Regions from separate parts of the Xanthobacter sp. genome, predicted to be linked through region 2. Evidence: predicted binding sites of a transcription regulator. Region 2 holds the regulator's gene; each other region holds the start of a gene.
The links. Region 2 encodes PhoB, which activates phosphate uptake and scavenging genes when phosphate is short. Its sites were predicted from a motif close to TGTCATNNANCTGTCAT; they were not measured.
Positions count from the first base shown of each region.

Region 1: the regulator PhoB is predicted to act here: its motif matches at 3,822-3,838, upstream of ACE3QW_RS15405 (RNA degradosome polyphosphate kinase).
Region 3: the regulator PhoB is predicted to act here: its motif matches at 3,721-3,737, upstream of ACE3QW_RS16365 (YdcH family protein).
Region 4: the regulator PhoB is predicted to act here: its motif matches at 4,198-4,214, upstream of ugpB (sn-glycerol-3-phosphate ABC transporter substrate-binding protein UgpB).

Region 1 is NZ_JAYRPE010000053.1:77,969-85,537, forward strand. Features, by position in the region: gene murA (UDP-N-acetylglucosamine 1-carboxyvinyltransferase) at 1-1,192, shown strand, start outside; gene ACE3QW_RS15390 (CDP-alcohol phosphatidyltransferase family protein) at 1,264-1,794, shown strand; gene ACE3QW_RS15395 (AI-2E family transporter) at 1,981-3,063, shown strand; gene ACE3QW_RS15400 (chromosomal replication initiator DnaA) at 3,068-3,799, shown strand; gene ACE3QW_RS15405 (RNA degradosome polyphosphate kinase) at 3,906-6,092, shown strand; gene ppx (exopolyphosphatase) at 6,094-7,569, shown strand, end outside.
Region 2 is NZ_JAYRPE010000018.1:688-8,256, forward strand. Features, by position in the region: partial or broken gene ACE3QW_RS06805 (ATP-binding protein) at 1-420, shown strand, start outside; gene pstS (phosphate ABC transporter substrate-binding protein PstS) at 555-1,595, shown strand; gene pstC (phosphate ABC transporter permease subunit PstC) at 1,697-2,674, shown strand; gene pstA (phosphate ABC transporter permease PstA) at 2,692-3,525, shown strand; gene pstB (phosphate ABC transporter ATP-binding protein PstB) at 3,586-4,410, shown strand; gene phoU (phosphate signaling complex protein PhoU) at 4,431-5,165, shown strand; gene phoB (phosphate regulon transcriptional regulator PhoB) at 5,220-5,921, shown strand; gene ACE3QW_RS06840 (flavin monoamine oxidase family protein) at 6,177-7,544, opposite strand.
Region 3 is NZ_JAYRPE010000057.1:57,200-64,768, reverse strand. Features, by position in the region: gene ACE3QW_RS16390 (cell wall hydrolase) at 1-935, shown strand, start outside; gene ACE3QW_RS16385 (YqgE/AlgH family protein) at 1,008-1,625, opposite strand; gene ACE3QW_RS16380 (protein-disulfide reductase DsbD domain-containing protein) at 1,901-2,701, shown strand; gene ACE3QW_RS16375 (peroxiredoxin) at 2,797-3,282, shown strand; gene ACE3QW_RS16370 (YdcH family protein) at 3,379-3,585, opposite strand; gene ACE3QW_RS16365 (YdcH family protein) at 3,763-3,942, shown strand; gene ACE3QW_RS16360 (ABC-F family ATP-binding cassette domain-containing protein) at 4,082-5,905, shown strand; gene ACE3QW_RS16355 (MaoC family dehydratase) at 5,912-6,397, opposite strand; gene ACE3QW_RS16350 (MaoC family dehydratase) at 6,394-6,858, opposite strand; gene ACE3QW_RS16345 (hypothetical protein) at 6,910-7,287, opposite strand; gene ACE3QW_RS16340 (hypothetical protein) at 7,313-7,569, opposite strand, start outside.
Region 4 is NZ_JAYRPE010000003.1:34,398-41,966, forward strand. Features, by position in the region: gene ACE3QW_RS00890 (ABC transporter ATP-binding protein) at 1-1,009, opposite strand, end outside; gene ugpE (sn-glycerol-3-phosphate ABC transporter permease UgpE) at 1,009-1,875, opposite strand; gene ACE3QW_RS00900 (ABC transporter permease subunit) at 1,872-2,753, opposite strand; gene ugpB (sn-glycerol-3-phosphate ABC transporter substrate-binding protein UgpB) at 2,777-4,117, opposite strand; gene ACE3QW_RS00910 (diguanylate cyclase) at 4,235-5,938, opposite strand; gene ACE3QW_RS00915 (lipocalin-like domain-containing protein) at 6,327-6,821, opposite strand; gene ACE3QW_RS00920 (c-type cytochrome) at 6,848-7,569, opposite strand, start outside.

The sequences.
Region 1 (7,569 bases), on a different contig from region 2:
CCTGACCGAGGAGAAGCTGATTCTCGAGAACGTCCCGCGGCTCGCGGACGTGGCGCTGCTGCAGCGCATCCTCGGCAATCACGGCGTGGATATCACCACCAACGGCAAGCGTAACGGGGACGACCCCTATGCCGGCCAGACGCTGGAGATCGACGCCCGCGTCATCGTGGACACCATTGCTCCCTACGAGCTGGTGTCGAAGATGCGCGCTTCGTTCTGGGTGGTGGGGCCGCTCCTCGCCCGCATGGGCGTCGCCAAGGTCTCCCTGCCCGGCGGCTGCGCCATCGGCACGCGGCCGGTGGATTTCCACCTCGACGCCCTGCGCGCCCTCGGCGCCGACATCGAGATCGACGCCGGCTACGTGCTGGCCAAGGCGCCGCGCGGGCTCACCGGCGCCCGCATCGTCTTCCCGAAGGTGTCGGTGGGTGCGACCCATACCGCGCTGATGGCTGCCGCCCTCGCCCGCGGCGAGAGCGTGATCGAGAACGCTGCGCGCGAGCCCGAGATCGTCGATGTCGCCGACTGCCTCATCAAGATGGGCGCGCGCATCGAGGGGGCCGGCACCTCCACCATCCGCATCGAGGGCGTGCCGCGCCTCAAGGCCGCCCGCCACGCGGTGCTGCCCGATCGCATCGAGACCGGCACCTATGCCATGGCCACCGCCATGACCGGTGGCGACGTGATGCTGGCCGGCGCCCGCCCGGACCTGCTGGAGGACGCGCTTGAGACCCTGCGCCATGCCGGCGCCGAGATCGACGCCACCAACGAGGGCATCCGCGTGCGTCGCAACGGCGCCGGAATCCTGCCGGTGGAGGTCTCCACCGCCCCCTACCCTGGCTTCCCGACCGACCTCCAGGCCCAGCTCATGGCGCTGATGACCAAGGCCAAGGGGCGCTCGCGCATCACCGAGACCATTTTCGAGAACCGCTTCATGCACGTGCAGGAGCTGGCCCGTCTCGGCGCCCGCATCCAGCTCGACGGCGACACCGCCGTGGTGGAGGGTGTCGAGCGCCTGACCGGAGCCCCGGTGATGGCCACGGACCTGCGCGCCTCGGTGTCCCTGGTCATCGCCGGCCTCGCCGCCGAGGGCGAGACCATGGTGCAGCGCGTCTACCACCTCGACCGCGGCTTCGAGAAACTGGAAGAGAAGCTGTCGCGCTGCGGCGCGGAAATCGAGCGCATCAGCGGCTGAGGGCGGCGCGGAGCACTGCGCCCCCTCTCATTCGACCGGCCTTTCAACGCTATCAGGGTGGCGGAAGAGCCTTGAGCATCCCCAACATCATCACCTTGCTGCGCATCTTCCTGGTGCCGGCCGTGGTGTGGGCCATCGCCTCCGGCGAGCCGCTCCTTGCCTTCTGGCTGTTCCTCGCCGCCGGAATCTCGGATGCGCTCGACGGCTTCATCGCCAAGCGCTTCCAGATGCAGACGGAGCTCGGCTCCTATCTGGACCCGGTGGCGGACAAGGCGCTGCTCATCTCCATCTACGTGACGCTGGCGGTGGTTGGCCTCATCCCCCGCTGGGTCGCCATCGCCGTGGTGTCGCGGGATGTCATGATCATCGGCGCGGTGGTGCTGTCGCTGGTGATGGCCAAGCCGGTGACGATCAGCCCGCTTCTCATTTCCAAGGTGAACACGGCGGCGCAGATCAGCTTCGCCGCCCTTGTGCTGGCGAGCGCCGGCTTCGGGGTGACGGTGCCCGGCCTGTACGATCTGGGGCTCGTGCTTGTCGGCCTCTTGACGGGCCTTTCCGCCGCTGCCTATCTCGCCGCATGGACGCGCCATATGGCAAGCTGAGGGGCAACGGTTCAGGATCGGCGCCTCTACGGGCGGCCGGTTGAAAGGCGCAAGGTGATGGACGGCGACCGCACCCGCATGCCGGAACTCCGCAGCGACCCCACGTCGCCGGCGCGTCGCGGTGCCGCGTTTGCCCGGCTTCCGCGCATGCCAGTGCCGATCCATTCCGGGATGGAGGGGACCTCCGTGCGCATCCAGGCCCGCTTCTGGGTGGGCGCACTGCTGCTCACCGCATTCGTCCTGTGGCTGCTTTCCGGCATCCTCCTACCGTTCGTGGCGGGCATCGTGCTCGCCTACTTCCTCAATCCGGTGGTCGCGCGCCTTGAGCGCATCGGCGTCGCCCGCACCCTCTCCGCCCTCGTGGTGGTGGGGATCATGCTGCTGCTGGTGATGCTGTTCTTCCTGCTGGCGCTGCCCATCCTGTCGTCCCAGCTGTTCGAATTCATCCAGCGCCTGCCGTCCTACGTGACGCGCCTGCAGGGCCTCCTGACCGAAGAGAACCGGGAATGGCTGAGCGGCATCGTCGGCGACCGGCTGCCGGATATGCAGCGCTCCATCTCCGACCTGATGACCCAGGGGGTCAGCCATGTGCTGAGCCTGCTCTCGTCGGTCTGGTCCGGCGGGCAGGCGCTGATCTCGCTGTTCGCGCTGCTGGTGGTGACGCCGGTGGTTGTGTTCTACATCCTGTGCGACTGGAACGAGATGGTCGGGCTGGTGGACCGGCTGGTGCCCGTGCCGCACCGCCCGGTGGTGCGGAGCCTCGCCCTCGCCATGGACAGCGCGGTGGCCGGCTTCGTCCGCGGCCAGGCCATGGTCTGCCTGCTGCTCGGCGGATTCTATGCCGTCTCCCTCTCCATGGTGGGGCTGAACTTCGGCCTGCTGATCGGCATCGTGTCCGGGGTCATCACCTTCATCCCCTATGTGGGCTCGCTGACCGGCTTCGTGCTGGCCATGGGCGTCGCCATCGTCCAGTTCTTCCCGGACTGGAGCATGATCGGCACCGTGCTCGCCATCTTCGTCGCCGGCCAGACCATCGAGGGGTATGTGCTCTCGCCGAAACTGGTGGGCGACAGCATCGGCGTGCATCCGGTGTGGCTGATGTTTGCCCTGTTCGCCTTCGGCTACCTGTTCGGCTTCGTCGGCCTGCTGCTGGCTGTGCCGCTGACGGCGGTGGCCGGCGTTCTGGTGCACTTCGCCATCGCCCGCTACATGCAATCCTCGCTCTATCAGGGCGCGGCGGACGATGATCCTCCGGCAGAGACCCGCTGACCCGATGCCCCGCCCCCCGGCAGAACCGCCGCGCCAGCTTGCCCTCGACCTGCCGAACCAGCCGGCGCTGCGCCGCGACGACTTTCTCGCCGCGCCCGGCAACGCGGCGGCGCTCGCCTTGATCGACGCCTTTCCCGACTGGCCGTCGCGTGTCGCCTGCCTCGTCGGCCCGGAAGGCGCGGGCAAGAGCCACCTCGCCGCCATCTTCGCCGAGCGGTCGGGCGCCCTGACGCTGGCCGCCCGCGACTTGGTGCGCGAGGCGGTGCCGGCGGCCCTCGCCTGCGACGCGCTGGTGCTGGAGGACCTCGACCCGGCGACCTTCAGCGAGCCGGCCTTGTTCCACCTGCTCAATCTCGCCCGTGAGCAGCAGGCCTACCTGCTGATGACGGCGCGTACGCCGCCCTCTGGCTTCCCCCTCGCCACAGCCGACCTCGCCTCCCGGCTGCGCGCCATCCCGGTGTTCGAGATCGCCCCGGCGGACGATTCCCTGCTGGCGGCCGTGCTGGTGAAGCTGTTCACCGACCGCCAGCTCGCGGTGGACGAGGCGACCGTGCAATATCTGTTGCTGCGCATCCCGCGCTCGGTGGCGGGGGCCCAACGCATCGTCGAGGCGCTCGACCAGGCCGCGCTGGCCGCCCGGCGGCCGGTGACCCGCGCGCTGGCAGCCCAGGTGCTGGCGGCCGGCGATCTGGCGGACGAGGCCTCCGCCGGGACCGATCCGGACGCGGACGATTGAGGAACGCGCAAGGCCGGCGCAATGTCATAGAGTGGTCATGCAAGCCGGCCATGGTCCGGCCGGTTTCCGCCAATGAGGCATGAGGGAGCGACGGGAGCGAATGGGCATGAACGAGGCTGTGGCTCTCTCCGACACCGAAATCGTCTCCGAAGTGGAAAGCCCGCTCGCGCAGTCGCCGCAGCGGTTCATCAATCGCGAGATTTCCTGGCTCGGCTTCAACCGCCGCGTGCTGGAGGAAGCGGAGAACCGCAATCATCCCCTGCTGGAGCAGTTGCGCTTCCTCTCCATCTCCGCCAACAACCTCGATGAATTCTTCATGGTCCGCGTCGCCGGCCTGAAGGAGCAGGTGCGCGAGGGCGTGCAGACCCAGAGCCCGGATGGCCTCACCCCTTCCGAGCAGCTCACCACCATCCTCGCCGCCGCCGCGCAGCTGATCTCCGACCAGCAGGCGCGCTGGCGCGAACTGAGGCGCGACCTTGCCGCCGCCGGCATCGTGCTGGTGGATGGCGGGGACGGGACGCCCGAGGACATGGAGGTGCTGGAGCGGCACTTCCTCAACCACGTCTTCCCGGTCCTGACCCCGCTCGCCATCGATCCGGCCCACCCTTTCCCGTTCATTCCCAACCTGGGCTTCTCGCTGGCCCTCCAGCTGGTGCGTCAGTCGGACGGGCGGGGCATGAACGCGCTCATCCGCATCCCGGCCAAGGTCGACCGCTTCATCCGCCTGCCGGACCAGGGCACCGGCACGCTGCGTTTCATGACGCTCGAGCAGATGATCGGCCTGTTCATCGCGCGCCTCTTCCCCGGCTATGCGGTAAAGGGACAGGGCGTGTTCCGCGTGATCCGCGACAGCGACCTCGAAATCGAGGAAGAGGCCGAAGACCTCGTCCGCCTGTTCGAAACCGCCCTCAAGCAGCGCCGCTACGGCGAGGTGATCCGCATGGAGGCCGACGCCGCCATGCCGGAGGAGCTGCGCAATTTCGTCGCCCGCGAACTCGGCGTGAACGACGACGAGATCTTCGTGGTGGACGGCGTGCAGGCGCTGAACGAGTTCTCACAGCTCGTCTCGGTGGACCGGCCGGACCTGAAATTCCAGGCCTACAACGCCCGATTTCCCGAGCGCATCCGCGACCACGGCGGAGACTGCTTTCTCGCTATTCGCGAGAAGGACATTCTGGTTCACCACCCTTATGAATCCTTTGACGTGGTGGTTCAGTTTCTGCGTCAGGCCGCCCGCGACCCCAACGTCGTCGCCATCAAGCAGACCCTCTACCGCACCTCCTCCGACAGCCCCATTGTGAAGGCACTGGCCGAGGCGGCCGAGGCCGGCAAGTCGGTGACCGCGCTGGTGGAGCTGAAGGCGCGCTTCGACGAGGAAGCCAACATCCGCTGGGCGCGCGACCTGGAGCGCGCCGGCGTGCAGGTGGTGTTCGGCTTCATCGAGCTGAAGACCCACGGCAAGCTCTCCATGGCGGTGCGCCGGGAAGGCTCCCAGCTCGCCACCTACGTCCATGTGGGCACCGGCAACTACCATCCCATTACCGCGCGCATCTACACCGACCTCTCCTTCTTCACCGCCGATCCGGTGATCGCCCAGGACGTGGCGCGCATCTTCAACTTCATCACCGGCTATGCGACGCCGGGTGAACTCGACGCCATGGCCGTGTCGCCCTCCTTCCTCAAGCCGCGGCTGATGAAGCACATCGCGGACGAGATCGAGTTTGCCCGGGCGGGCCGTCCGGCGGCCATCTGGCTGAAGTGCAATTCGCTGGTGGATCCCGAGATCATCGACGCGCTCTATGCCGCCAGCGCCGCCGGCGTTCAGGTGGATTGCGTCATCCGCGGCATCTGCTGCCTCCGGCCCGGTATTCCCGGGCTTTCCGAGAACATCCGGGTGAAGTCCATCGTCGGGCGCTTCCTGGAGCACTCGCGCATCTACTGCTTCGGCGGCGGCCACGGCCTGCCGAGCCCCAACGCCATCGTCTACATCTCCTCGGCCGACCTGATGCCGCGCAACCTCGACCGCCGCGTCGAGACCCTGTGCCCCATCACCAACCCGACCGTGCACGAGCAGGTGCTCGACCAGATCATGGTTGCGAACCTTATCGACAACCAGCAGAGCTGGCGCGTCTTGCCGGATGGCTCGTCGGAACGCATAGTCCCGGCGCCGGGCGAGGAGCCGTTCAACGCCCATCAGTATTTCATGACAAATCCGAGCTTGTCCGGACGTGGAAAGTCTCTCAAGGATTCTTCGCCGCGCAGCCTCTTCGTCCGCCGCGGAGGCGGGCGCTGAGTTGACGCATGCCCCCGGCCGGCTGTCCCAGGGGGCGCCGGTTGCCGTCATCGACATCGGCTCCAACTCGGTGCGCCTCGTGGTGTACGAGGGGCTCAACCGTGCCCTGACGCCGGTCTTCAACGAGAAGGCCCTGTGCGGGCTCGGCCGGGAGGTGCTCTCCACCGGCCGGCTCCCGCAGGATGCGGTCGATCGCGCCTTCGCCGCGCTGAAGCGGTTTCGTGCGCTCTGCGACGCGATGCAGGTGGGCGAGGTCCATGCCCTCGCCACCGCCGCCGCGCGCGACGCGCAGAACGGCCCCGCCTTCATCGCCGAGTGCGAGGCCATCTGCAGCACCCGCATCGAGCTGCTCACCGGCAAGCGCGAGGCGGAACTTGCGGCCTATGGCATCGTCGCCGGCGTCCATGCGCCGGACGGCATCGTCGGCGACCTGGGCGGCGGCTCGCTGGAGCTGGTTGACGTGAAGGCCGGCAGCGTCGGCACGGGCGTGACCCTGCCTCTGGGCGGCCTCGCCTTGCAGGATCGCTCCTCCCGTTCGACGCGCAAGGCGGAGAAGATCGTCCGCGACACCATCCCGGAGGCGCAGGTTCTGGAAGGCCTCGCCGGCCGTACCTTCTATGCGGTGGGCGGCACCTGGCGGGCGCTGGCGCGCCTGCACATGTTCACCAAGGGCTATCCGCTGCATGTGATGCACGGCTACGTGATACCAGCCCGCGAGGCGCTGGATTTCACCCGCATCGTCCATCGCGCCGATACCGAGGCGCTGGCCCATATCGACGTGATCTCCGACGCGCGCCGCCCGCTTTTGGCCTATGGCGCGCTGGTGCTGGAGAACATCGTGCGGCAGGGCCGTCCGTCCGAGGTGGTCATCTCGGCGCTCGGCGTGCGCGAGGGCCTGCTCTATTCGCTGCTGCCGGAAGCCGAGCGCGCCGGCGACCCGCTGCTCATCGCCGCCGCGGAGATGAACGTCCTGCGCTCCCGCTCGCCGCTGCACGGCGAGGAGCTGGTGGCTTGGACCGACGGCTTCTTCGCTTCGGCGCCTGTGCTGGAAGAAGCGGAGGAGGAGCGCCGCCTGCGCCGCGCCGCCTGCCTGCTGGCGGATGTGGGCTGGCGCGCCCATCCCGACTATCGCGGCGAGCAGAGCCTCAACATGATCGCCCATGCCGCCTTCGCCGGCATCGATCATCCCGGCCGGGCCTATGTGGCGCTGTCGGTCTATTTCCGCCACGTGGGCCTCGGGGCTGACGAGAGCGACACCCGCATCCTGGAGCTTGTCACCACCGGAATGCTGGACCGCGCCCGCATCCTCGGCGCGGCCATGCGGGTGGCCTATGTGCTGTCGGCCGCCATGCCCGGCATCCTGCCCCGCATGCCGCTGAAGGTGCGCGGCGACCAGCTCGCGCTGAGCGTGCCGAAGCAGCTGGTGCCGCTCATCAACGAGCGAGTGCAGAACCGGCTGCGCCAGCTCGCCCGCCTC
Region 2 (7,569 bases):
GCCCGCGACCGCGGGGTGGAGCTGGAGCAGGTCCGCGAGACGGCCGACCTGGAAATCCTCGGTGATCGCGACGAACTGATCCGCCTGTTCGAGAATCTGGTGGAGAATGCCCTGAAATACGGCGCCGCCGGCAAGAAGGTGGAAGTGCGCCTCGCCCGCGAGAACGGCACCGCCGTGGTGAGCGTGCGCGACTTCGGCCCCGGCATCTCGCCGGAGCACCTGCCCCGCCTCACCGAGCGCTTCTACCGGGTGGACGTGGCGGCCAGCCGTGACCAGGGCGGTACGGGATTGGGGCTCGCCATCGTCAAGCACATCGTGGCCCGCCACCGCGGCCGGCTGGGCGTGGAAAGCGAGCTCGGCAACGGAGCAATCTTCTCCGTGCGGATGGAAGCTTTGCCGAACCCGGAAAAAAACCTATAAAAGGCAAGGGCGTAAGCTGTCATGTCCATGTCACGGACGCGTCATAGAACCTTGGCGCGCCGGGGCTAAGAGTCCTGAGCCCAGTTGCCCCGGCTCCTGCCGGAGCGGCAACCGATTTGGCAAGGAGAGATATCGTGAAGCTCACCACCGCTCTCGGCGTGATCGCCGTAGCTGGCTCGCTGTTTGCCGGCAGCGCCCAGGCTGTCGATTTCACCGGCGCTGGCGCGTCCTTCCCCGCCCCCGTCTACCAGTCCTGGGGCGCCAAGTTCAAAGAGAAGACCGGCGCGACGCTGAACTATCAGTCGATCGGCTCCGGCGGCGGCCAGAACCAGATCATCAATCGCACCGTGGACTTCGGCGCGTCCGACGCGACGGTCCCGGGCGAGAAGCTCGCGGCCAACAACCTGCTGCAGTTCCCGACCGTGATCGGCTCGGTGGTCGCCACCGTCAACCTCGACGGCGTCACCACCAACCAGCTCAAGCTCACCGGCCCGGTGCTCGCCGACATCTATCTCGGCAAGATCACCAAGTGGAACGACAAGGCCATCGCCGACCTGAACCCCGGCGTGACCCTGCCCTCGAACGCCATCGTCCCGGTCTATCGTTCGGATAGCTCGGGCACGACCGCGATCTTCACCTCCTACCTGTCGGCCGTGAGCCCGGACTGGAAGTCCAAGGTCGGCTCGGCGACCTCGGTCCAGTGGCCCACCGGCGCTGGCGCCAAGGGTAACGAGGGCGTCACCGGCACCGTCAAGAACACCAAGGGCGGCATCGGCTACGTCGAGTTCATCTACGCCGCCGCCAACAAGCTGGTCGTGACCCAGCTGCAGAACAAGGCCGGCAAGTTCGTCACCCCCGAGGTCGCCGGCTTCCAGGCCGCCGCCGCCTCCGCCGACTGGAAGGGCGCCAAGGACTTCGCCGCTTCCATGATCGACGCCCCGGCCCCCGAGGCCTGGCCGATCGTCTCCCCCACCTACATCCTGCTGCCGAAGAACCCGACCAACGTCGAGGCTTCGCGCGAAGTGATGAAGTTCTTCGAGTGGGCCTACACCAAGGAAGGCGCGGACATCGCCGAGGGCCTGCACTACATCCCGCTGCCCGCGGCGGTGGTCGAGCAGGTGAAGGCCGCCTTCAAGGCCGAAGTGAAGGGTCCGGACGGCAAGCCCGTCCTCTGATCTGAAGAAGATCGCGCCGCTCTCCCAGGAGGGCGGCGCTTTTCCATCAGGCGACAGGTCCGGTAGCGCACACGCATCGACAAGCCGGGGCAGGGGATAAAATGGACGCGACGGTGGACGGCATGCGGTCTGGCTCGGCAGAGCCCATCAGCAAGGCCAAGGGCACGGGACGGATCGCCGATCCGATCTTCGTCACCCTCCTGTGGGCGAGCGGCATCTTCGTCCTCATCCTTCTCGGCCTCATCATCGCCGAGCTGTTCAAGGGCGGCCTGCCGGCGCTCCAGCACTTCGGGCTCGACTTCATCTGGTCGTCCGCCTGGAACCCGGTCACCGAGAATTTCGGCGCCCTGGTGATGATCTACGGCACGCTGTTCTCCGCCATCATCGCGGTGATCGTGGCGCTGCCGCTCTCCTTCGGCATCGCCTTCTTCCTCACCGAGATCGCGCCCCAGCCGCTGAAGCGGCCCGTCGGCGTCGCGGTGCAGCTTCTGGCCGCAGTGCCCTCCATCATCTACGGCATGTGGGGCTTCTTCGTCGTCGTCCCGCTGATCGCCGCCTACGTGCAGCCCCCGCTGATCGACCTGTTCGGCGACCTTCCGGTCATCGGCGCCCTGTTCGCCGGCCCGCCGCTCGGCTCGGGCATGCTCACCGCCGGCCTCATCCTCGCGGTGATGATCCTGCCCTTCATCACCGCCATGTTCGTGGAGACGCTGGAAAGCGTGCCGCCCATGCTGAAGGAATCGGCCTACGGCATCGGCGCCACCACCTACGAGGTCTACAAGAACGTCTCGGTGCCCTACGGCAAGACCGCCATGGTGGGCGCCATCATGCTCGGCCTCGGCCGCGCGCTGGGCGAGACCATGGCCGTGACCTTCGTCATCGGCAACGCGACGCGCCTGTCCGCCTCCCTGTTCGCGCCGGGCGCGACCATCGCCTCCACCATCGCCAACGAATTCCCCGAGGCCCCGATCGGGTCGCTGAAGCTCACCTCGCTGCTGCAGCTCGGCTTCATCCTGTTCGTGATCTCCTTCATCGTCCTTGCACTGTCCCGGGCGCTCGTGCGCTCGCGGCTCGACTGACCGGGAGCTTCAGAACCATGGCTTCCCTCGCCGCGCGCCGCGCCACCGACCGGGCCGTCAAGGCCATCTCCACCGGCTTCGCCGTCTTCGCCCTGTTCCTTCTCGGCTGGATCCTCTGGACCCTGCTCTCCCGCGGCCTGCCCGCGCTGGGATTGAACGTCTTCACCCAGGTCACCAAGCCGCCGGGCCAGGGCGGCGGCCTGCTGAATGCCATCGTCGGCTCGCTGATCCAGATCGGCATCGCCATGGCCATCGGCGGCCCCATCGGCATCTTCTGCGGCACCTTCCTCGCCGAGAACGGCAAGGGCACCAAGGTCGGCGCCGCCGCCCGCTTCGTGAACGACATCCTGCTGTCGGCGCCGTCCATCCTGGTGGGCCTGTTCATCTACACCCTGCTGGTGGTGCCGCTCGGCGGCTTCTCCGGCTGGGCGGGCTCCATCGCCCTGGCGATCCTGGTGATCCCGGTCATCGTGCGCACCACCGAGGACATGCTGAACCTCGTGCCCGTCGGCCTGCGCGAAGCCGCCTTCGCGCTCGGCGCGCCGCAGTGGAAGGTGGTGATGTTCATCACCTGGCGCGCGGCCCGCGCCGGCATCGTCACCGGCGTGCTTCTGGCCATCGCCCGCGCCGCCGGCGAGACCGCGCCGCTGCTGTTCACCTCGCTCGGCAACAACGCCATGTCGACCGACCTGTCGAAGCCCATGGCGAGCCTGCCCATCGCCATCTACCAGTTCGCCGGCAGCCCGTTCGACGACTGGGTCTCGCTCGCCTGGGCCGGCGCACTGCTCATTACCGTGGGCGTGCTGGTGCTCAACGTGGCGTCCCGCCTCTTCCTGGCGCGGAGCCACTAGCTCCCGCCGCCGCCCTTTCCATTTCCTCCGAAGCAAGGCCAAGGCCCAAGCGAGGACAAAATGACTTCAGCCGTCGATCCCACCTTCAATCTCGCCTCCGCCGTGGGTGCCAAGCCGGACGCGCCGCCGGCCCCCGCCAAGATCAAGGTGGAGAACCTGCAGTTCTACTACGGCAGCAACCATGCGCTGCGGAACATCAACTTCGAGGTTCCCGAGAAGCGCGTGACCGCCATGATCGGCCCGTCGGGCTGCGGCAAGTCCACGCTGCTGCGCGTGTTCAACCGCATGTTCGACCTCTACCCCGGCCAGCGCGCCGAGGGCTCGGTGCTGTTCGACGGCGTGAACATCGTCGGCAAGGAGCTGGACCCCACCATCGTGCGCACCCGCATCGGCATGGTGTTCCAGAAGCCCACGCCGTTCCCCATGTCGATCTATGACAACATCGCGTTCGGCGTGAAGCTGCACGAGAAGCTCTCCAAGGCACAGATGGACGAGCGCGTGGAATGGTGCCTGCGCAAGGCCGCCATCTGGGACGAGACCAAGGACCGCCTGCATACCTCGGCGCTCGGCATGTCCGGCGGCCAGCAGCAGCGCCTGTGCATCGCCCGCACCATCGCGGTGAAGCCGGAAGTGATCCTGCTCGACGAGCCCACCTCGGCCCTCGACCCGATCTCCACCTCGAAGATCGAGGACCTGATCGACGAGCTGAAGCAGGAGTTCACCATCGTCATCGTCACCCACAACATGCAGCAGGCCGCGCGCTGCGCCGACATGACCGCCTTCTTCTATCTGGGCGAGCTGATCGAGATGGCGCCTTCCGACGTGATCTTCACCAATCCGAAGGAGATCAAGACGCGCGACTACATCACCGGCCGCTTCGGCTGACGGATTGAAGGATCACTGAGATGCCGGATCATATCGTCGCCTCCTTCGATCAGGAGTTGAAGGAAATCGGCCGCAAGGTCGTCGAGATGGGCGGACAGGCCGAGCGCCTGGTCGCCGACAGCGTCACCTCGCTCATCCGCCGCGACAGCGCCCTCGCCCAGAAGGTGGTGCTGCTCGACGCGACCGTGGATCAGGTGCAGCGCGAGATCGAGGACCGGGCCATCCTGGTCATCGCCAAGCGCCAGCCGGTGGCCATCGACCTCAGAGAGATCGTCGCGTCCATCCGCATCGCCAACGACCTCGAGCGCATCGGCGACCTCGCCAAGAACGTGGGCAAGCGCGTCATCGCCATCGAGGGCGAGTATCACCCGGCGAAGCTGGTGCGCGGGGTGGAGCACATCTCCGACCTCGTGCTCGAGCAGCTCAAGGAAGTGCTCGACGCCTACGCCGCCCGCAACGAGGCGAAGGCGCTGGAAGTGTGGGGTCGCGACGGCGCCATCGACACCATGTACACGTCCCTGTTCCGCGAACTCCTCACCTACATGATGGAAGACCCGCGCAACATCTCCGTGTGCACGCACCTGCTGTTCTGCGCCAAGAACATCGAGCGCATCGGCGACCATGCGACCAACATCGCGGAAATCGTCTACTACATGGTGACGGGCCAGAACCTGCCGGAGAGCCGCCCCAAGGCGGACGCCTCCAGCGACACTACCCTGCCCTTCCCGGGCCGCACCACCACCGTTCAGAGCTGATCCACCAGACCTGAAGACGGGGCGGAGAGCCCCGATAGTGACGGATAGACCAAAGTGCCGGCGCGTATTCTGATCGTCGAGGACGAAGAGCCGTTGACCCTCCTGCTCCGCTACAATCTGGAGTCGGAGGGTTACGGGGTCGAGAGCGTGGGACGCGGCGACGAGGCCGAGACCCGGCTGCGCGAGAGCGTGCCGGATCTCATCATCCTCGACTGGATGCTGCCCGGCCTCTCCGGCATCGAACTGTGCCGGCGCCTGCGCACCCGGCCGGAGACCGAGCGCCTGCCCGTCATCATGCTCACCGCCCGTGGCGAGGAGACCGAGCGGGTGCGCGGCCTCGCCACCGGCGCGGACGACTATGTGGTGAAGCCCTTCTCGGTGCCCGAGCTGCTCGCCCGCGTGCGCGCCCTGCTGCGCCGGGCCAAGCCCGAGCACGTCGCCACCCTGCTGCGGGCCGGCGACATCGAATTGGACCGCGAGACCCACCGGGTCCATCGCGCCGGCCGCGAGATCCACCTCGGCCCCACCGAGTTCCGCCTGCTGGAATTCCTGATGCAGAGCCCCGGCCGCGTCTTCTCCCGCGAGCAGCTGCTCGACGGCGTGTGGGGGCAGGACGTCTATATCGACGAGCGCACGGTGGACGTGCATGTGGGCCGCCTGCGCAAGGCCATCAACCGCGGCCGCCAGTCCGACCCCATCCGCACCGTGCGCGGCGCCGGCTATTCCTTCAACGAGATGTTCGCCCGGGCGCACTGAGCGTTGCTTCGCTGAGGCGCCACGCGGGCTGTCTTTACGTCGTCTTCGCTCAAACGCCGCGCGGGCTATTTTGGGGGAGGCGCAACCTCCCCCAAGCCATCATCCCCCGGCTCGTCCGGGGGGATCCACCCCGCCACGCGTCGGGCTGCCCGGAAGTATCAGCATCGCTCTGGCCGATGGGTGGATTGCCCGCACAAGGCGGGCAATGACGGCCGGATGTATGAAACGGGGCAGATCTCCGATGAGACGCAGCCCTCACCCCGTCCGGACCCCCAAAAGCCCCAGCGCCTGCTTGGCCGCGCGCTCGCCGGAGAGCCAGGCGCCGCCGACCGTGCCCCAGAGCGTCTCGTGGGTGTGCTCGCCGGCGAAGACCAGCCGGCCGCCCACCGTCTCGGTGAAGGCGCGGCGCATGTTGCCGAAGCCCGGCAGGGCACAGGAGAAGGCGCCCAGCGCCCACGGCTCCTTGCTCCAGCGGGTGGCGAACACCTTGCCGACGCGCGCGGCGGTATCGGCGCCGAACTCATGCGTCAGCGCCGCCTTGACGAAGGACGCCGCCGCCTCGGGCGGACTGTCCGCGAGGCCGGCGGCCACGTCGCCCCCCACTTCAAGGCTGTAGAGGTCTGTGCCGCCGATGCGGGCGCGCAGCGCATAGGCGCGCGGGCCGTCGGCGCGGAAATAGACCAGTTCGTCGGCACCGAGATTGCCGGGATTGCGCGGCAGGCGGAAGCCGATGTGGTCGAAGGCGCCCAGCGTGATCTTCTCCACCGCCGTGCGGTAGCGCTGCGGCAAGGACGGGCCGATGCGCAGCTTGCCCGCCGCAATCAGGCTCGGCGGCACGGCGACGATCACCGTGCGCCCGGTCACGCTGCCCTTGTTGGTCTGCACCGAGACGAGGCGCGGGCTGAGATCGATGGAGCGCGCCACCACCTCGAGCCGCACGGTCAGCGGACGGGCGAGCTGCGCCACCAGCGTGCCCACGCCCTGCCGGCAGATGTCCTCGCTCTCGCGCTCGTCGAAGCGCGAGACATCCACGGTGGAGACCTGATCCAGTTCCTTGGCGCAGTTGAACGGGCCGAGGACGAAGCGGGCGCTTGGCCCCCAGGGTCCGAGATCCGGCAAGGCGCGGGAGGCGGCCATGTCGCGGTTGGCATCGCCGGCGGCGACGATGGCCCTCTCGCCACGGCGGACCGTGGCGATGAAATCCTCATAGTCGGTATCACCCGCCTCGCGCCCGCCCACATAGAGCCGGCCGCCATCGGGCGCGCGATAGATGTCGAGACCTTCGGCCCGGCCGAAGGCGGCCATGGGGCGCGCCGCCGGCATGTTGAGCCGCGCCGCGCCGAGGTCGAACGGCACGCCAAACTGGGTGGTGTCCGTCACCGTGCGGCCGCCCACCTGCTTGCCGGCCTCCAGCAGCACATAGCTGCGCCCGGCCTCGGCGATGCGCCGCGCGGCGGCGATGCCGGCCGCGCCCGCACCGATGATGACGACGTCCGCGTCAGTCTGCTGGCCGAGCGCCCGCGAGGTGGCAAGGCTCATGCCCACGAGCGGCGTGGCCGCCAGGGCAACACCACGGGCGAGCAGCGCGCGGCGGGAAAGAGGGGGGCGATCGGGTTCGGTCACGGCCGGAACGCTACCATGGAGCGTG
Region 3 (7,569 bases), on a different contig from region 2:
CCGATTCGGCCGATGACGACGCCTTCGCCTTTCCCCCGCCGCTGGTGCTCTCGGATCGCGAGACGGTCGAGCCTCCGCGCCACCTCGACCTGTCGGGCGCCTATCTGGAATTGGCCCTCGACATCCTTCTGGAACTGCCGCTGATCCAGGACGCCGCCCGCGTTGCCGCAGCGGAGGACGTTCCCGCGGATCTGGAGCAGGCCCGCCGTGCGGCCGAGACGCTGGCGCGCGAGGACGCGCCGGAGGAGGCCCTCGGGGAGTTCGGTGGCGGCAGCACGCTCGTGGGCCCGGTGCCGCATCAGGATCCGGTGGCGGTGTTCAGCCGCGATCCGGTGCTGTTTCCGGCCCTTGCCTTCCAGTATGCCGCGCTCGCTGAGCACGGCTATGTGCCCCATCCGGCGCCGCACGCCGAGGGCGAGGCGACCCTGGTCTCACCGGACAGCACCGTGGAGCTGGAGACGCCGCCCAGCGACGGCATCTGGCCCTCGCCCGCGCAGCGGCTGGAGCTCGGCGGCGAGAAGCTGGCGCGGGCCCAGAAGTGCCTGGCGGAAGCCATTTATTTCGAAAGCCGCGGCGAGCCCAAGCGCGGCCAGATCGCGGTGGCGCAGGTCATCGTGAACCGCGTGTTCTCCGGCTACTACCCGGCGGATGTGTGCGGCGCGGTCTACCAGAACGCCCACAAGCACCTTGCCTGCCAGTTCACCTTCGCCTGCGACGATGTGCCGGACGTGGTGCGCGAGCCGGACATGTGGGTGCAGGCTAAGGAAATCGCCGCCGAGATGCTGGACGGAAAGCTGTGGCTCGCCTCCATCGGCCGCGCCACGCACTATCACGCCTACTGGGTGCATCCGAGCTGGGTGCGGGAGATGCGCAAGCTGGACAAGATCGGCGTGCACACCTTCTACCGCCCGCGTCGCTGGGGCGACAGTTACTGAGTCTTTCGACGCCCTACGGCGCCTGAGCGACGCAACATCCCAAGCCCGCGCGGCGCCTGAGAGAAGCGACGCTTAGGCGTGGCCAGCGTCGCTGGAGAGCATGCCGGGCACGATGCCGAGCTTGCGCAGGGCACTATCGTATTTCGTCTCCACCCCTGCGCCGAAGATGAGGTCCGGGTCGGCCGGGCAGTTCAGCCAGCCGTTGGCCTGGATCTCGGTCTCGAGCTGGCCCGGCGCCCAGCCGGCATAGCCGAGTGCCAGCACCGCGCTGCGCGGTCCGCGCCCGCCGGCGATGGCCTTCAGGATATCCAGCGTCGCGGTGAGGCAGATGCCGTCATCGATGGTCAGCGTGGAATTCTCGACGAAATAATCCGCCGAATGCAGCACGAAACCGCGTCCCGTCTCCACCGGCCCGCCGCGCAGCACTTTGACGGTGCCGGCGCTTTTCGGCAGCAGGATGCGCTCGGCGGCAGGAACCACATCCAGCTGCACGAGGAGGTCGGTGAAGTCGATATGGCTCGCCGGCTGGTTCACCACGATGCCCATGGCTCCTTCCGGAGAGTGGGCGCACATGTAGACGAGGGTGCGGGCGAACTGCTCGTCGCGCATGGTCGGCATGGCGATGAGCATCTGCCCATCGAGGAAACCCGACCCTCCGCCTTCGATCGTATGGTTCTGGCTCGCAGTCATGGAGAAAGGGTACCGCCGTTCGGGCGTCTTGGAAATGCGGATTGCATCGCAGGTCGCCGCGAAGCCTCATCGCAAGGCTGCGAGTTCCGCGACGGGTCACACGCTTGTGCACGCGATTGGTGAGCGGAAGGGCTTTGCGGCGCAGCCGCGAGCGGGTACCCGCTAGGCCCATGACATCGACCCCTCAGCGCGCCCTGGGCGCTTGGCCGGCGGTCCGGCCCGCCTTCCCATTGTCGTCTCGTGGCGTGTTCGCCCGCGCACTTCTCGCCGGCGCCATGCTTGCTGCTCTCTCGCCGGCCTCGTGGGCTGCGAGCGCGCCTCCGGTGAAGGTGCCGGGCGCGGATGTGGTCCTGATGGCGGGCGCCGTCTCCGGCACGACGGCGGATGCGGGCATCGAGCTGAAGCTCGCCCCCGGCTGGAAGACCTACTGGCGCTATCCCGGCGACAGCGGCGTGCCGCCGACGCTGGACTGGAGCGGTTCGGAGAACATCGCCCGGGTGGAGATGGAATGGCCCGCGCCCAAGCGCTTCGCCGACGGGGGCGGGGGCTTTTCCATCGGCTACAAGGGGGCGGTCCTGTTCCCCCTGAAGGTGGAGCTGAAGGACAAGGACAAGCCGGCGCGGCTCGCCCTCGCGTTCGATTTCGCGGTGTGCGAGGCCCTGTGCATGCCCGCCCGCGCCGACCTCGCCATCGCGCTGGGTGGCGACGCCGGCGCCGAGGCGTCCCGTATCTTGGCTGCCCGCGCGGCCCTGCCGGTGGAGCGTCCGCTGGGCGTTGCCGAGCCGACATCGGTGCAGAAGGTCGAACTGGATGCGAGCGCCGAACCGCCGCGTCTCGTGATCGAGGTCAGGGCCCAGAATCCCAAGGCGGATCTGTTCGCCGAGGGGCCGGACCGCTGGGCCCTGCCGCTGCCGCAGAAGACCATGCTGCCGGACGGCGCCGCACGGTTCGATCTGCCCCTCGACGGCATTCCCGCCGGCACCGATCCGTCCGGCACGCCGCTCACGCTGACCCTCGTGGACGGCCCGAAGGCGATCGTGACAACGGTGCCTGTTCCGAAGCTGCCGCCACGCTGAGCTGGGCCGCTCCGGCCCGCAGCCAGCGCTTTTCTCCCCGTCAAAAGCCCGTATTGTCGGCGCGGGCGCAAACGCCCAAGACTGTGGAGAAGACGATGCCCATTTCGGTCGGCGACAAACTGCCCAACGCCACCTTCCGTGTTCCCACCGAGGACGGCCCCGTGCCGAAGACCACCGACGAAATCTTCAAGGGCAAGAAGGTGGTGCTGTTCGCGGTGCCCGGTGCCTTCACCCCCACCTGCCACAAGAACCACCTGCCGGGCTATGTGCACGAGGCCGACGCCATCAAGGCGAAGGGCGTGGATGCCATCGCCGTGGTGTCGGTGAACGATCCCTTCGTCATGGGCGCCTGGGAAAAGGCCTCCGGTTCCGACGGCAAGATCGTGTTCCTGGCGGACCCTGACGCGTCCTTCGCGGCCGCGCTCGACCTCACCTTCGACGGCTCGGCCGCCGGCCTCGGCGTGCGCTCCAAGCGCTATTCGATGGTGGTCGAGGACGGCGTGGTGAAGACGCTCAACGTGGAGGACGTGCCCTCCAAGGCCGACGCCTCCGGCGCCACCGCGCTGCTCGCCCAGCTCTGATCCTTCTTACCGACTGACGGATGCCGGGCACGCCCGGCCTCCGCGCCCCGGACCCTCCTCAGGAGGGCCGGCCTCGCGCGGTTTTCGCGCGCGCTCTCAGGCGATGATGTCGGGGAACAATTCGTCCTCGATCTGGCCGATGCGGTCCTTCAGCTGCAGCTTGCGCTTCTTGAGCCGCTGGATCTGCAGGATGTCCGATCCCGACACGCTGGTCAGCGCCTCGATCGCCGCATCGAGATCCCGATGCTCCTGCTTCAGGCGTTCCAGGTGGACCTTGAGATCCCGTTCCTCGTCGCTCGTCATGCCCGGTCCTGTCACCGGCGCGCAGGTCCGCCGCCCGCTCGCCCCATTTGGAATGACTATGGCACGGGTATGCCGCGCCGCAAGATGGGAGGTCGCCGGAGGTGGCGGAAAGGCGGTCGACTCTTCGCCGGCTCCGTGACAGACTGATGTCGTGTTGCAGACAGGGAGTGGCTAAGAATGTCCATCCAGTCGCACCTTCAGGAACTGAAGCGGCGTCACGCGGCCATCGAGCAGGAGCTCAACCGCGAAATGAACAGCCCCGCATCGGATCCTCTTCGTGTCGCAGAGCTGAAGCGCAAGAAGCTGGTTCTCAAGGACCAGATGTCGAAGCTGAATCCGACTTCCACCGTACATTGATGGCTTGCGAGATGTGTGCGTCGCCCGCGTGAGGTGTGGCGCCGCGCACATCTCTTTGTCCTGTGAGACGGGCGGCGCAAAGCGGCGTTCCGCGCGAACGGCCTTTGCGTTCCGGACCCAAGGGCTTTAATCCGGCCCCATGGCTCCTCCGCTCGTTCTCCTCCAGGACATCCATCTGCGCTTCGGCGCCACCCCTCTGCTCGACGGCGCGGAGCTTTCCGTGTCGGCGGGCGAGCGGGTGTGCCTTGTCGGTCGCAACGGCTCGGGCAAGTCCACGCTGCTGAAGGTGGCGGCGGGGCTCATCGAGCCGGACTCCGGCACGCGCTTCTTCCAGCCCGGAACCACCGTGCGCTACCTGCCGCAGGAGCCGGACTTTTCCGGCTATGCGACGACGCTCGCCTATGTGGAAGCCGGTCTCGGACCGGGCGACGATGCCTATCGCGCCCAATATCTCCTCACCGAGCTGGGCCTGACAGGACAGGAAGACCCCGCTCACCTCTCCGGCGGCGAGGCCCGCCGGGCCGCTCTGGCGCGCGTGATCGCGCCGGAGCCGGATGTGCTGATGCTGGACGAGCCGACCAACCATCTCGATCTGCCGGCCATCGAATGGCTGGAAAGCGAGCTGAAGGGGCTGAAGTCGGCCATGGTGCTCATCAGCCATGACCGGCGCTTCCTCGAAACCCTCTCGCGCGCCACCGTCTGGCTCGACCGCGGCCAGACCCGGCGGCTGGAGCAGGGCTTCGGCGCGTTCGAAGCCTGGCGCGACGAGGTGCTGGAACAGGAAGAGACCGAGCGCCACAAGCTCGACCGCAAGATCGTCGCGGAGCTGGACTGGTTGCGCTACGGCGTCACCGCCCGGCGCAAGCGCAATGTGCGCCGGCTGGGCCTGCTGCATTCCATGCGCAAGGATCGCCGCGATGAGCGCCGCGCGGTCGGCAACGTCAAGCTGGCGGTGAGCGAGGCGGAGGCGTCCGGCAAGCTCGTCATCGAAGCGAAGCACATCGCCAAGGCCTTCGGCGCGCGGGAGGTGGTGAAGGATTTCTCCACCCGCATCCTGCGCGGCGACCGCATCGGCATCATCGGCCCCAACGGCGCCGGCAAGACTACCCTCATCAAGCTGCTCACCGGCGAGCTTGCCCCCGATTCGGGCACGGTAAAGCTCGGCACCAATCTGGAAGTCGCCAGCCTCGACCAGAAGCGCGCGGCGCTCGATCCCGGCACCACCCTGCGCGATGCGTTGACCGGCGGCGGCTCGGACCAGGTGCAGGTGGGCGGCGTGCCCAAGCACGTGATGGGCTATCTGAAGGACTTCCTCTTCACCCCCGAGCAGGCCAACGCGCCGCTCTCGGTGCTCTCCGGCGGCGAGCGCGGCCGGCTGATGCTGGCGCGCGCGCTGGCGCTGCCCTCCAACGTGCTGGTGCTGGACGAGCCGACAAACGACCTCGACCTCGAAACCCTCGACCTTCTGCAGGAGATGGTGGCCGACTATCCCGGCACCGTCATCCTCGTCAGCCACGATCGTGACTTCCTGGACCGTACCGTCTCCAGCGTCATCATGGCGGAGGGGGACGGGATGTTCCGCGAATATGCCGGCGGCTATTCGGACATGCTGTCCCAGCGCGGCAGGGGCGTGGAGGCACGGGACAAGGGCGCGCCCGCGTCGAAGGCCAAGGCGGGCGAGCCGAAGCCCGAGGCCGGCAAGGGGGCAACTGCCGCCGGGGCGAAGCGACGGCTCTCCTTCCATGAGCAGCACGCGCTGAAGACGCTGCCCAAGACCATGGACGACCTGCGCGCCAAGCTGGAGAAGCTCGCCGCCGAAATCGCCGACCCTGCGCTCTATGCCCGCGACCCGGCGCGCTTCGACAAGGCCTCGGCGGCGCTGGCGGAGACGCAGGCGGCCCTCGATGCAGCGGAAGAGGAATGGCTGCGCCTCGAAATCCTGAAAGAGGAACTCGAAGGGTAGGCCGGCTCAGGGGCGGCGCCGCATCAGCACGGTGCTCTCGAAATCGATGACCAGATCCCCGTGCTGGTTCGTTCCTGTATTGTAGGTGCGCAGGAAGCCCCATTGGGGCCGGGACTTGATGTTGATCTTGTCCCGCACCTCGGTGGCGAACGAGATGGTATCTCCCGCATAGACCGGCTTCAGCCAGCGCAGCTTGGTGAAGCCGGAGGCTGGGCCGAAGGAGCCGCCGCCCGGCACGCCTTCCTCGCCGGGCTTCGAGGCTTCCTTGGGCAGCGCCATGTTGGAGGCGACGAAGCACTTCATCCACATGGCGGCCGTGTGCCAGCCGGACGCGACCAGCGCGCCGAACGGACTGCGCCGCGCCGCCTCCGGGTCCACATGGAACGGCTGGGGATCATAGAGCCGGGCGAAGGCCAGCATTTCCGGCTCGGTGAAGGTGTGGTTGCCCAGCGCGGCGGTGGCGCCCGCCTCGACCTCCTCGAAATACATCATGCGAGGCGCGCTCCCGGGTTGCGGCGGCCGACCATGACCACGCAGGTCTGATCCAACGCCGCGCTCTTGTCGGCTTTCAGAAGCTCGAAGCGGAAGGTCACGAGGCCCATGTCCGGATTGCTCCTGGAGGTGCGGCTCTCCAGCACCGTGCGGCGGAGCGTCAGGACATCTTCGGGGAAAACGGGGGCGAGCCACTTGTTCTCGGGAACGCCGGGCGAGCCCATGCTGGCGGTGCGCAGGAGGAAGCCGTCGCAGACGAGCCGCATCATGATGGCGCACGAATGCCAGCCGGAGGCCGCCAGCCCGCCAAGCAGGGACACTTTGCCCGCCGCCGCATCGAGATGCATGGGCTGGGGATCGAACTCGCGGGCGAAGGCGAGGATCTCCTCCTCCGTCACCTTGTGCGAGCCGAACGTCTTCACCTCACCGATGATGAAATCTTCGAAGAAGATGTCGGGCAAGGCGGCCTCCCTGTCGTTGGAGGCCGATGGAAGGCGAGGATGACGCAAACGTCAAGCTGGGCGTGGGGATATCGGCGCATCAGGCCAGAAGGTGGCCTTGTCGCTCCCCACCAGAACGTCGCGGATGTTCTGGGTGACCGGAAACCCATAGCCGCCTTCGCGACCGGGTGAATAGAGCAGGCCGTCGTCGTGATACTCGGACACATAGAGGTTCACGCCGACGCACATCATGGAGAGGATGAGCGCCTGCAGCGCATCGTATCCATGGACGACCATGCTCTTGGTGCGGTCCGGCCAGTCGCTCTCGAAGCGGCAGCCCCAGGACTCGCCGAAGTCCTCCACGAGGTGTTCGGGCTGGTGAAGGCGAATCTCCACCGGCGTGTCGCCGGTCTCTCCCCTGATGAAAAGGGTGTGCGTGAGGATCACCATGGCGGGGCTCCGCGAGGGACTGAAATCAGAAGCTTATCTTGTCGACGCCGATGAGCAGGTCACGCAGGTTGTTCGGGACCGGGAAACCGTAGCCGTCCTCCTTGTCGTAGGCTCGCAAACTGCCGTCCTCATGATACGGGCTTGTGTAGATCTGGGCGCCGATCATCTGCAGCGTGATGACCAGCGCCTGCAGCGCATCTTCGCCCACGCCATAGCGAACCATTCGGCTCTCGGGCCAGTCGATTTCGAAACTGCATGTCCATGACCCATCCGTCAGGTGAG
Region 4 (7,569 bases), on a different contig from region 2:
GCAGCCGCTGCGCCGGGCAATGGAAATCGAGGGGGGACCCCAGCGCGAAGCTGGCCGGCAACGTGCGCACCGAGAATGCGGCGCCGGTGTCGAGGCGCCCCACCAGAAGCACCTCGGCGCCCATGGGCTCCACCGTGTCCGGGGTGAAGCCCAGGGCCAGCCCGTCGCCGTCGGGGCGCCCGCCCGCCACATCCTCGGGACGGATGCCCACGAGCACCGGCCGTCCGTTCCCCGGGCCGTCCTTCTCCAGTTGCACCCGGCCATCGGCATCGAGCCATCCGGGAAGCAGGTTCATGGGCGGATCGCCGATCAGCTCCGCGACAGCGGTGTCGGCCGGGCGGGCGTAGATCTCCATGGGCGGTCCGAGCTGGGCCGGACGGCCCTCGTTCAGCACCAGAATGCGATCGCCGAGGCTCATCGCCTCATGCTGGTCGTGGGTCACATAGAGGCTGGTGACGCCAAGGCGGCGTTGCAGGCGCTTGATCTCGGCACGCATGGAGGTGCGCAGCCGCGCGTCGAGGCTGGACAGGGGCTCGTCGAACAGGAACAGGCGCGGCTTGCGCACCACCGCCCGGCCGATGGCCACGCGCTGGCGCTGGCCACCGGACAGCTCGCGCGGCTTGCGGCCCAGCAGCGGCGAAATGTGCAGCATCTGGGCGGCCTCCTCCACGCGCGCGGCGATCTCGGCGCGCGGCAGGCGGCGCACCTTCAGCCCATAGGCCATGTTGTCGAACACGCTCATGTGCGGATAGAGCGCATAGTGCTGGAACACCATGGCGATGTCCCGCGCGGCGGGATCGCGCGCGGTGATGTCCTCGCCATCCAGCATGATCCGGCCGGAACTCGGCTGCTCCAGACCGGCGACGAGCCGCAGAAGCGTGGACTTGCCGCAGCCCGACGCCCCGACGACCACCACCATTTCGCCCGGCGCCACATCGAGGTCGATGCCCCGCAGCACCTCGGTGCGGCCGAAGCTCTTGCGCACCTGATCGAGGACCAGCCCGGCCATCAGCGTTCGCTCTCCGTAAGGCCCTTCACGAACCACCGGAGCATGGCCAGAACCACCAGCGTGGGCGGCAGCATGGCGAGGATGGCGGTCGCCATCACCTCGTTCCAGGCGGTGCGGGATTCCGGGCCGATCATGCGCACGATCCCCACCGTGATGGTGTCGAGCCGCGGGTCGGTGGCCACCACCAGCGGCCACAGATACTGGTTCCAGCCGTAGACGAACAGGATGACGAACAGCGCCGCCATGTTGGTGCGCGACAGCGGGATCAGCACGTCCCGGAGAAACCGCCAGGGACCGGCCCCGTCCATGCGGGCGGCCTCCACCAACTCGTCCGGCACCAGCACGAAAGCCTGCCGGAACAGCAGGGTCGCCGTCGCCGATGCGGTGAGCGGCAGGACCAGGCCGGCGAAGGTGTTCACCATGCCGAAATCCGCCACCACCGCGAAGGTGGGGATGATGCGCACCTCCACCGGCAGCATGAGGGTGATGAACAGCAGCCAGAAGCACAGCATGCGGCCGGGAAAGCGGAAGAAGGCCACCGCATAGGCCGAGAGCAGCGACACCGCGATCTTGCCGGCGGCGATGGCGAGCGCCATGGCGAAGGAAAGGGCCAGCATGCGCCACACGGGCACCCCGCCGGGCGCGGGCGAAAGCAGGCGCGGGTAGATCGCGAGGCCTTCGAGGCGCGGCAGGAGGCCGATATCGCCCCGGTTGATGGCGCCGCTGTCCAGCGTCGACCCCACGAACACCAGCCAGATGGGCAACAGGAACAGGGCCGTGCCCATGAGCAGCACCGCGTGGGCGACCAGATTCCCGGCCAGCAGATTTCCCCGCAGCCGGGCGCGCAGATCCGATGCCCCCGTCATCGCCCGCCCCGCCGCCGGAGGAAGTGGAACTGCAGCGCCGTCAGCCCCATGACGAGGGCCATCAGCACCACCGACTGGGCGGCGGAGGCCCCGAGGTCCAGATTGACCACACCGTCGCGATAGACCTTCACCATCAGGGTCTGCGTCGCCCGGCCCGGTCCGCCCTGCGTCAGGGCCTCGATGGTGCCGAAGGTCTCGAAGGCGGAATAGACGAGGTTCACCACCACCAGGAATGCGAGCGTCGGCGCGAGCATGGGCAGGAGGATGGTGCGGAACCGCCGCCAGCCGCGCGCGCCGTCCATCCGCGCGGCATCGATGATGGTGCGCGGGATGGATTGGAGGCCCGCGAGGACGAAGATGAAATTGTAGCTCACCTGCCGCCACGCGGAGGCGCCGACCACGGCGATCATGGCCTGCGTGTCGTTCAGCTTGTAGTTCCAGGCGATGCCGAGATGCTTCAGGAGGCCGGCGACGCCGCCGATCTGCGGATGGAGCAGCAGCGCCCAGATCACGCCCGCGGCCGCCGGGGCGACCGCATAGGGCCAGACCAGCGCCGCCCGGTAGGCGCCCCGCCCGCGGATGTCCGCGTCGGCGAACACCGCCAGCAGGACCGCGAGGCCGAGCGCCAGCCCTGTCACCGCCCCACAGAACACCAATGTGCGCCCGATGGCGGCGAGATAGAGCGGGTCGGTGAAGAGCGCGGTGAAATTGTCGAGGCCCGCGAAGGTCTCGCTGAGGCCGAACGGATCGGCGCGCATGACGCTCGCGCGCACCGCCACCGCCGTGGGCCACAGGAACAGCAGCACGGTCAGCGCCATCTGCGGCACCAGCAGCAGCGCGGGCGTCGCCCAGCCCGGAAAGATCGTTCGCCGCTCCATGTCCGGGCCGTGCTCCGCAGGACCTATCTGGATACGGACTTCTCGAACTCGCGCAACACCTTGTTGCCGCGTGCCACGGCCGTGTCGAGGGCGGCCCCCGCGTCCTGCTTGCCCTGCAGGGCGGTCTCGAACTCTTCCTCGACGATGGCCCGGATCTCGGTCAGCCGCCCGAGGCGCAACCCCTTGGAATTGACCGTGACCTCGCCGCGGTTGAGCTGGCGGATGGGAATGTCCGCGCCCGGATTGCGGGCATAGTAGCCCTGGGCGAGCGAAAGGCCCGCGCCGCCCAGCGTGACCGGGACATAACCCGTGCGCTGGTGCCAGGACGCATCGGTGTCGGCCCGGGCGAGAAAGGCGAGGAAGCTGGCGACGGCCTTGTATTCCGCCGCCGACCGGTCGGGCGCCGTCATGGTCCACAGGCTCGCGCCGCCGATGATCGAATTGTTCGGTGTGGCCCGCACCGCCGGGTCATAGGGCAGTTGCGCCGCAGCGAAACGGAAGCGGGCGTCGCGCACCACGGCGGCGCGCAGCCCGGACGAGTTGAAGGAGATGCCGGTGTCGCCGGCCGGGAAAAGGCTGTCGCCGGCGGCGCCACGGCCGGCATAGGTGAAGGTGCCCGCCTTCGCCATTTCGAGAAGGCGGGTGATGTGGCTGCGCATGGGCGGGGAATTGAACACCAGCTCGGCGTCGAGCCCCTCGAAGCCGTTGGCCTTTGTGGCGAAGGGTACATCATGGATGGCGCCGAAGCATTCCAGATGCACCCAGGTCGGCCACGCTGTGGTCATGCCCACCTTGGCGCCGCCCTTGGACCGCAGCGCCTCGGCGGCCGTCACCACCTGCTCCCAGGTCTCCGGCGGCCGCTCGGGATCAAGGCCCGCGCGCTCGAACAGGTCCTTGTTGCACCACATGATGGGGGTCGACGAATTGAACGGCATGGAGGCCATGCGGCCATCCGGCAGGCTGTAGTAGCTGCGCACGGCCGGCATGTAGATGGCCGGATCGAGCCGGACGCCGGTCTCGTCGACGAGCTGCCAGACCTGCTTCACGGCCGCGCCGGCGGCCAGCATGGAGCCGGTGCCGACCTCGTACATCTGCACCAGATGCGGCGCCTTGCCGGCACGAAAGGCGGCGATGGCGGCGGTCATGGTCTCGGGATAGGTGCCCTTGAACACCGGTTCCACCACCACCGCCTTCTGGGCGGCGTTGAAGGCGTCGCAAAGCCGCTTCAGTTCCTCGCCGAGGGGGCCGGCCATGGCGTGCCAGAAGGTGATCTGCACGGGTGCGCCTTGCGCAAGGGCGAGGCCCGGCACCAGCGCGAGGCCGGCAGAAGCGGCGGTTCCGGCGAGCAGTTCGCGGCGATTCATCGACACCTCCTGGACGCGGACGGGCGCTAGCGCGGCGCGGTTCAATTGTGGAGAAAGGCGCGCGACCTTGCCAAGGGGGGATGACGCCCGCGTGACTTTCCGGCGAAGCAGCCATCCTCAGACGGCATGCTGTACCTCCGTGCAGTTCCGCCCCGAGCTTTTGGCCCTGTAGAGCGCCTCGTCGGCGATGCGGATCAGCCCGGCCATGCTGGCCCCCTGCGGGGCCCGCGCGATGCACAGGCCGATGCTGACGGTCACCGCGTCGAGGCCCGGCGCCACCGCCGACCACGGCTCCCGCTTGAGATCGTTGTGGATGCGCTCGCAAAGCGCCTGCCCCTGCGCTGCGGAGGCATTGGGAAGCAGAAGCACGAACTCTTCCCCGCCATAGCGGGCCGCCAGCCCGGCTCCGGGCGGGAGATTGGCCTTGATGACCATCGCCACCCGCTTGAGACATTCGTCCCCGGCGAGATGCCCGAAGGTGTCGTTGACCGCCTTGAAGCGATCGATATCCACCATCGCCAGGCACAGCCCCAGCCGCTCGCGTCCCGCCCGGTGCCATTCCTCATCGAAGATGGCCTCGAAGCGGCGCCGGTTCGCAAGGCCGGTCAACGGATCACTGCCGGCGATGAGCGCCAGCTCCTCGTGCGCCCGCTTGAGCGCCCGCTCCGCGAGCACCCGCTCGCGGGCATCGCGCAGCGAGCAGATGAAGGCGATATCGGCTCCGTCGAGCGTTGTCTCCTGAACCGCTCCGATGGAGGCTTCCATCCACACCCAGTCGTCATGGCGGGCACGGACCCGGCACACGAAAGCGGCGCTGCGGCCAAGACCGCTTCCCTCGCCGGCGCAGAGCGCCGCCAGGAACATGGGCTGCTCATCGGGATGGAGAAAATCGATCACGTCGCGATCGAGCATCTCAGAAGGCCCCCAGCCGAGAATGCGGCTGCAGGCCGGCGACATGAAGCGGATCGTCCGGTCGCCGGAGATCGCGGCGATCACGTCGGTCGAGTTCTCCGCCAGCAGGCGATAGCGCCGCTCCCCCTCCCACGCCCGGCGTTCCGCCACCAGCAGGTCCGCCTGCTGGCGCTTGAGGAGGGAGATGTCCGAATGGGTGAAATATCCGATGCCGTCGCTGGTGCGACGGGCGATGACACGGCGCCATTGATCGCGCGGCAGCTCGATCTCGAACGGCGATCCGGCGAAGCGCATGTTGTCGAGAAGTCCGGGCTCCAGCTGCTCGTCGGGCCGGCCGGCCGCCGCCCAGGCCCGGCGGACCACGGCGGCGAACGGCTGGCCGACGACCGTCTCGCTCGGGCGCACGCCATAGAGCCGGCGGAATTCGTCGTTCGCGGCGATGATGAGGTCGTTCTGGTCGAGCACCATGGCCCCGTCGGGAATATGGTCGAGCAGGTCGATGGAGAAGCCGCGCTGCGCGTCGCTCCGTTCGGACTCTGCCGGCTCCTGCACGAGCGCCTGCCAGATGCGGACGCGGTTGCCATCGGAGTCCGTCAAGGCATTCACACGCAGGCGCCGGCCGCGATGGTCGAAGACGAAGGGGCGCGATTGCGTCCGATGCCGCAGGACCCCGTCGCGGATGTAGCGCTCGATGTTGGCCTGCTCGGAAGCGTCGAGCCGGGCGGCGTAGAAGCGCCGGAGATTCTCCTCGTAGGGCTCGCCCACATGGACGTGGCCGTCGTGCTCCGGAAAGAACTTCAGAAATGTGTTGTTCCACAACAGGCAGCGGTCGTCCGCATCGAAGAGGCACAGCCCCATGTCCATGCCTTCGAGCAGGTCGGCGAAGAAATCATAATGCCGGCCGGTCACCGCAACACTCCGCTGGAGCTCATGGCGGATCGAGCCGCCCCTGAGCTTCGACGCGAATCTTTTCCTCCGCGCAATCACCTTAAAGGGAAAGATCGAAATCGCCTATGGTCAGCCACGCGGGGCTCCGGCGGTGCGGAATGACAAGTCTAAGCTTGCTGATTACCCCTCATGATACCACCAACGAGGATCGGGAAAAGGGCGCGGCCGCCGGATGGCGGGAGGTCGTCACGCCGGGATCTTCACGCTCCCCTGCGGGGAGGAGCGCCGGCGGGCCGCGCCAGTTGCCCACCATCCATCGGAGGATTGCCCGGCGTGGTCGCGCCATCGCCTAGCTAGTGGGATTCCATTGAAAGCCGGGCGGGCGCCCGGCAGGGGCCAGAGGCCCGCGTCATTTCACGCGATCGAGCTCCAGATGCGGCACGAACTGCCGGCCGGTGGCATCGGTGATGGGCGCTGCCCTGACCTTCAAATGGTCCCCGTCGAGCGCCTCGATGGTGCGCAGCAGGGTCTGGCCCTGCCATTGGGGAAACGTCGATTGCCAGACCGTGGTGGAGAAGGTGCGCGCCGCTTCGTCGACGCTGTAGGCGCCGGCATAGGCCATGGCAGGCCCCACCGGCTCGGAGGGCACGCCGCCGGTCCGTGGCGTCCGGTCCCGGCCGACGATGATGGCGCTGAACTGGCCGCCGGGCGTGAAGACGACGAGGCCCTGCGCGCCGGGTCCCCAGGTGTCGCGCCGCGACCCGTCGGTGAACGCGTCGTAAACGCTCACGATCTTCCACGCGCCCACGAGCCGGGCACCGATCGTATCCGCGGCCAGTGCCGCGCCGGCGTTGCACGCAGCGAGCGCCACAACGACAGCGGGAATGAAGGTCCTCATGCGCATGGCTGTTCTCCAGTCCTTCGGGACGATCAGGGCTTCAGGGACGCCGCATAGGCGGCGAGCGCCACCATTTCCGGCTCGCTCATCTCTTCGGTGTTCGCGCGCATGGGCGCGGCCAAGGGGCCATTGCGAAGGCCGTGCTTGAACTCGTAGAGCTGGCGCACGAGATAGGACGGCGAGCGGCCGGCGAGCGGCGGGATGTCGCCGATGCCCGTCAGTCCCTCGCCATGGCAGGCGACGCAGGCCGGGATGCGCGCGCCCAGCCCCTCATTCGCAATGCGCTCGCCCAGCGCGACGCTGCCGCGCGGGACATAGGCGGTGAAGGTCACGTGGTAATCGCGGTTGACGAAATTCTCCTCGTCGTCCGGCATCTCGATGATGCGGCCGGCGAGCGGCTCGGATGTCCCGTCCTTTTTCGGCGTGTAGTACCAGGAGGGGACCGTGCTCGCGGGAACCGTGTCGGTCTCCACCACATTGATGCGCGGCGGCAGCTTCAGCGCGGCGTAATAGGTGACGGCCTCGGCGATCTCCTGCTCGCTCAGGCTCCTGAGGGCCGCGATCATGCGGAAGACGTGGGTTCGCGCCTTGACCCCGGTGGAGCGGGCGCCGCTGCGGAAGTCGTCGATCTGCCGCAGCATGTAGTCGGCCGGCAGGCCTGCGAGGCTCGCATTCTCCGGCCCGCCGACGCCCTCGGGCCGGTGGCATACGCCGCAGGGCCGGGTATCGGGGTGACGCCCCTCCGCCACCACGG